Linked DNA regions of Teredinibacter purpureus. The protein of the gene in region 2 interacts with the protein of the main gene of each other region in a pairwise test. Links are inferred from orthologs where the notes say so. Each region holds a gene or a part of one and is shown on either strand. Other genes may lie near its edges.

Region 1 (3,133 bases), 3.0 Mb from region 2 along the record:
TGCGCGCTCAATAAGGTTTTCGTTAACGAGAGTTTGTGTTGCCGCTAAGGCGGCGTTGCACACGAGAGGGTTACCACCAAAAGTAGAGCCGTGATTGCCCGGTTGTAAAATCTCAGCCGCTTTTCCTTTTGCTATGCAGGCCCCTATGGGCACGCCATTCCCCAGTCCTTTTGCCGTCGTGACAACATCGGGCAATATACCGTTATGTTGATAGGCGAAAAATTTTCCGGTGCGACCATTACCCGTTTGGATTTCATCCAAAATTAAGAGCCAGTCATTATCGTCACACAACGTTCTTAATTGATTCAAATAATCATCGGCGGGCACATTAACGCCGCCTTCTCCTTGAACTGGCTCAACCATAATCGCGACAGTGTTGGCGGTTGCTGCGCACTTAATTGCATCAATATCATTATAAACCACGTGAGTAAAACCGCTGACTAAAGGTTCGAAGCCGGCTTTGATTTTGGGGTTTCCGGTCGCGGATAGTGTCGCCATTGTGCGGCCATGGAAACTGTTTTCAGCGGTAATGACTTCCGGTTCCCCAATACCTTTTTGTTGGCCAAATTTACGAGCAATTTTTAACGCCGCTTCATTGGCTTCTGCACCCGAGTTGGAGAAAAATACTTTTTCCATGCCGGATAGCGTCACCAATAATTGGCCAAGTGCTTGTTGTGGCTCAATTAAGAATAGATTGGAGCAGTGCACCAATTTTTCGGCTTGTTCTGTAATAGCCTTGGTTACGGCTGGGTGATTATAGCCGAGGCCGCAAACAGCGATTCCAGAAAGTGCGTCCAAATAGCGGTTGCCCTCACTGTCCCACAAATAAGCACCCTCTCCTTTGATGAGGGTGGTTGTTCTTTCACCATATGTGTTCATAAGTGCGGACGCCGACATTTTGATACTCTCCAAAAACAAAACAGGCAGCGAAAGCTGCCTGAGTAAACGATCATTCTATAAACAAACACGCCATTTGTAAAATGATGATGACAGTGTATTTTTACGTGTTTAGGGTTAGATGCACGTTAAACAAAAAGGCAACACAAAGGGGAGAGGTTTAATCGATAAGTTGCGCGTGTTTTTTGTTCAAAGGCGCTTCATCGGGTTGGGTCCGTATGGTGAGAGCATAGTGGGAAATACTCGGCCTAATGTAACCGATTAGCCTTGCGCCATATTAATGGAGTGTAAGCATGGTGAGCATAAAAAGAAACTAACCGAATAGCGTTGATAGGCTGGAGTGAGTCGAGGTTGTGCCTATGCGACGAGCCGCTTAGCCGGCCAATTAGCAGTGGGAACCGCTCGGAGCCTGAGGTACAATACCTGACTAATTTCGTCGGTTAATGTAATAGAGGTCACACACCCATGGACGTCATGGAAACCATCAAAGGTCAGATTGAATCAAACGATATCATTTTATATATGAAAGGCTCTCCGAATGCACCGCAGTGTGGTTTTTCGATGAAAGCCTCTCAGGCGGTAATGGCTTGTGGTAAGCGATTTGCTTATGTCGATATCCTCTCGAATCCAGAAATTCGCCAAAACCTCCCTAAATATGCCAATTGGCCGACATTCCCGCAGTTGTGGGTGAAGGGCGAACTCGTTGGCGGCTGCGATATTATTCTCGAAATGCACGAAACGGGTGAATTAAAACCCATTATCGAAGCCGCAGCGCCCGATCCAGAAGACGACGCCGAATCTTAACGGTTCTTCAAGGTACGCCGTATTCATTCATAAATATTAATCGAAATATGCGGCTGTAGCCTTAGTTGCTCATTGTTCAGCCTGTGCTATCTGCGCAGGCTCATTCTCTGTTCCTTCCCTTTCTCTGCGCTATACTTTTTGCAATATTTTCCCGTTAAATTGAGGTAATACTAATCATCATGGCGATTTCTCGACGACAATTTTTTCTTCAGGCTACGGCGGCGTACGCTGCACTCCACTCCATTAAAGCGAATGCGTTGTCTACCGCGTTGGCTGAAACGGGGTTGAAGGATTTATATAAAGACGATTTCTATCTAGGGACGGCGATTGGAGCAAGTAAGCTCAAGGCCGGATCGCCTGACTTCTTAAAATTGGTGAGCCGAGAATTTAACGCGATTACGATGGAAAACGACATGAAATGGGAGCGTGTTAATCCTACCCCGGGGCAGTGGGAGTGGGATCTTCCCGATAAGTTTATGGCGTTCGGTGAACAACACGAAATGTATCGGCTGGGCCATGTATTGGTTTGGCATTCTCAGGTGCCGAGCTGGGTGTTTGAAAACGGCAAAGGAAAACCCGCAAGTCGAAAGGAATTGTTGGCGCGGATGAAAAACCACATCAATACCCTCGCAGGGCGTTATGCCGGCCAAATGAATGCCTGGGATGTCGTTAACGAGGCCGTTGATGAAGACAAGGGGTGGCGTAAGAGCCCTTGGTTCAACATTATCGGCGAAGATTTTATGGACTACGCCTTTAATTTTGCGCACGAGACGGATCCTAAAGCGCATTTACTTTACAACGATTACAATATGCAAAACCCTGCGAAACGTGAGTTTGTAGTGGACTATATCCGCAAGGCTAAAAAACGGGGCGTACCAATACAGGGCATTGGGTTGCAGGGGCATGTGGGGTTAGGTTTTCCCGATATCAAGGAGTTTGAAGCGAGTATTGAGGCCTATGCGGCAGAGGGTATGCGTGTTCATGTTACGGAGTTTGATGTTGACGTATTGCCTGTGGCATGGGAATTTATGGGTGCCGAAATATCCACAAATTTTGAATACTCAGATGAGTTAAACCCTTATGCGAAAGGCATGCCCGCCGCAATAGAACAGCAACTTAACGACCGATATGTTGAGTTTTTTAAATTATTTCTCAAGCATCGGGACAAAATTGAGCGAATTACGCTTTGGGGCACTGGCGATGGAGAATCATGGAAAAATGATTTCCCTGTTATTGGCCGTACTAACTACCCGTTGCTATTTGACCGAGAATACAAGCGTAAAGCCTGTTATAACGCCGTCGCTGCATTAAAACAAGGGTGAACACACCTTTTTAACGCGTTAATGTATTTACAAGAATAGTCGCCAAACCGGAGCAGTCTTTTTCTCCGGTTTTTTTTGGCCGCTATTTTAGTAGGCTTTTATGTGGCCGA
Region 2 (3,148 bases):
GATTCACCTTTAATACCGGCAGTCATCATTTTGCACGTTGCAATGTGCAAATCCAGCGGCTCGTAATAGCTCTTACTGTTATGCTCTATTAACGTATCTTTACCCGAAACCCCTACATCTGCAGCTCCAAATTCAACATAAGTCGGCACATCTATGCCGCGCAAAATTAGCAACCGAACATTTTGCGAACTTGTTTCAAACGTAAGCTTACGGCTTTTTTCGATATCTTCTAAAGGCTCGATCCCTGCGGCGGCCAATAACGGCAAGGTTTCCTTCAATATACGCCCTTTGGTTAGAGCGATTGTTAGTGGCGACATAAGTCTGTTCCTTTTATGAGCAAACGCTCGATAAGTTTACAATTTTACGGCTAATGAGCGCGTGTGCGCTTAACCCGGAACGCGACGAATATTCACGCCCAACTGCTGAAGTTTTTCTTCAATACATTCATAGCCACGATCGATATGGTAAATTCGATCCACTAAGGTTTCACCTTCAGCGGTCATGGCCGCAATAACCAAACTAGCCGATGCGCGTAAATCCGTGGCCATTACAGGAGCACCGGTTAAACGTTCAACACCGGTAATTAAAGCCGTATTGCCTTCGAGCGTTATGTTGGCACCCATGCGGTTTAACTCATGGACTTGGATCAAGCGGTTCTCGAAAATTGTTTCAGTAACAGCCGATGTCCCAATCGCAACAGCGTTCATGGCCGTAAACTGCGCTTGCATATCGGTTGGAAACGCCGGGTACGGAGCTGTTCGTAAGTTCACCGCTTTTGGCCGTTTGCCATGCATTTCAAGCGAAATAGTATCGCCTTCAACCGAAATTTCAGCACCGGCTTCTTCCAGCTTATGTATAACCGCGGTGAGAATATCGGCTCGAGTATCACGCAATTTAATCGAACCACCCGTGGCCGCTGCGGCAACGAGATAGGTCCCCGTTTCAATCCGATCTGGCATAACGGTATAAGTACAGCCGTTTAACGCTTTAACACCTTCAATTTCTAAACGGTTCGAACCAATACCGGTAATTTTTGCGCCCATTGCCACCAAGCATTCTGCTAAGTCGACAACTTCCGGCTCTCGGGCAGCATTTTCTAGAATGGTGGTACCTTCAGCCAAAGTCGCAGCCATAAGTAAATTTTCTGTGCCGCCAACGGTAACCACATCCATTACAAAGTGCGTACCCTTCAAACCATTGGGTGCACGTGCACGAATATAACCACCGTCCACTTCAATTTCCGCGCCCATCGCTTCTAAACCACGCAAATGTATATCCACGGGACGACTACCAATGGCACAGCCACCGGGGAAAGATACATCGGCCTTACCAAATTTGGCCAAGGTAGGCCCTAAAACCAAAATAGACGCGCGCATGGTTTTAACCAGTTCATAAGGCGCCTCATGGTCCGTTAGGGTGGTAGGGTCAACTTCTACCGCCATATTTTCATTTATCGTAATGCCGACCCCCATGCAGCGTAAAAGCGCCAACATAGTGGTGATATCGTTTAAATGAGGTAAATTGCAGATATTCATTGGCCCATTCGCCAACAACGTCGCCGCTAGAATAGGCAAACCCGAATTTTTAGAACCGGAGATACGTATCTCTCCACAGATCTTTGGGCCGCCTTGAATAATCAGTTTATCCATACAATATTACTACCGACTGTTGCACCTCAAAACGCGTGCGAAGGTTAGATCAAGCGTTCTGCGCCGCCCATTGAGCGGGCGTGTAAGTTTTCATCTGCACAGCATGAATGGCGCCACTGGCAATAGCGTCTTGCAGTACAGAGTATACGAGCTGTTGTTTTTTGACGGGGGTTAAGCCTTCGAAAGCGGGGCTTATGATAACAACGCTAACGTGGCTACCATCACTGGAAACCTCCACTTGCGCTTGCTCTATAGAAGATTCCAATACGGATTTGATTTCATCTGGCTGCATGAACGGGGCCTTTAGGAAGTGAACATCTGTGACTACAACGGCGCTGATTTTATCCAACACCGTTCAAAGGGCCGCCATTTTAATCAAAAAGCGGGTGCATAGCACCCGCTTTACTGGAATCTAGTCATGTACTTTCTCGAAGCTTTAGCTTTTACCTGCCCATCCAGCAATAGAAGCATCAAGGTTGCCGCCATTATCTTTCATAGCTTGCGCAAATTGCCCACGAAATGTACTACCTAAATTAACACCATCTAACACAACATTGAGCACTTTCCACTGACCCGACGTCCCTAAACCTAACGAATAAACGATCAACGTAGCGTCTTCTGGGCTGGTAATTTTTTGAACAATTTTCGCAACCCTCGAGTCAACCGTACTTTTATCCGGTAAGAGCGCTATATCGTAGTCTAGATTTTGCGACATACCTTTTACGTAGGTTTCAACCAAACTACGCTTAAAAACAGTCAAGAAGGCTTGCTTTTGTGCGTCATCGGCTTGATTCCAATAGGCCGGCCCCATGACGTTTTTTGCAATGTAACGAAAGCTCACCATAGGCTCTAATACCGACTCGATGTCGGTATAAAAATCTTCAGGGTTTTCTTTTAATTGGGTTTGACCATTACGCGCCACATCTAATAACTGACGTGTAAGCGTCTCAACAACCTTACTCGGTTCACTCAACAGGCTATCGTTATTTGGCTGAGCATGCCCCAACAAAGGTGCCATCAAACAAACGGCAAAAACCAAAACGGTTGAAAATAACGACATAGAACCGCGTGGATTGGGGATACTAACAACAGGTGAATTCACGAACTCCCTCCTTAAAAACGGAATACATAATGCTTACAACAAAAAACTTGGAGCGAAGGTTCGCGTGCAAGTTCACAGATCCCCATAATAAGGGGAGAAAACTGAATATAAGCTGATTGACGTTGCGCATAGGCAAGCGGCCGCTATAAGATTGCGGCCTTTCGTCAAAACTCAAGTGCCAGCGGTGCCTAGCAAGGCCTAAAAAACGTCATTTTAAAGAATGAGCTGGTTCGGCAACAGCTGTTTTTGACGGTTGCACACTTTAAAAAATCGAGACACACGCTCTATGCTGGAATCTATACCGTTTATCGCTCAGGTGACTATTGCCATTCTGATCGGGTTCGTAGGCCTTATCTGGAGTGCCGATCGTTTTGTCGGTGGAGCGGCGTCTATTGCT

What was found.
Region 1: the proteins of H5647_RS06685 (region 2) and grxD interact in binary tests that used the Escherichia coli proteins (3 or more experiments, as listed by UniProt). The link is inferred for Teredinibacter purpureus from one-to-one orthologs.

Annotation. Positions count from the first base shown.
Region 1 is NZ_CP060092.1:4,515,931-4,519,063, reverse strand. Bases 229-3,031 are described here. They hold grxD (Grx4 family monothiol glutaredoxin), read left to right. Parts: upstream 229-1,362; coding sequence 1,363-1,701; downstream 1,702-3,031. Other genes in these bases: H5647_RS20145 (endo-1,4-beta-xylanase), read left to right, coding at 1,881-3,023; H5647_RS20155 (acetylornithine transaminase), read right to left, coding at 229-897. Also shown: more of H5647_RS20155, read right to left, coding at 1-228. UniProt on the Escherichia coli protein: Monothiol glutaredoxin involved in the biogenesis of iron-sulfur clusters.
Region 2 is NZ_CP060092.1:1,499,545-1,502,692, reverse strand. What follows is about bases 321-3,138. They hold H5647_RS06685 (BolA family protein), read right to left. Parts: upstream 1,942-3,138; coding sequence 1,699-1,941; downstream 321-1,698. Other genes in these bases: H5647_RS06675 (calcium/sodium antiporter), read left to right, coding at 3,038-3,138; H5647_RS06680 (MlaC/ttg2D family ABC transporter substrate-binding protein), read right to left, coding at 2,086-2,751; murA (UDP-N-acetylglucosamine 1-carboxyvinyltransferase), read right to left, coding at 387-1,649. Also shown: hisG (ATP phosphoribosyltransferase), read right to left, coding at 1-317; more of H5647_RS06675, read left to right, coding at 3,139-3,148. UniProt on the Escherichia coli protein: Involved in cell resistance against acid stress.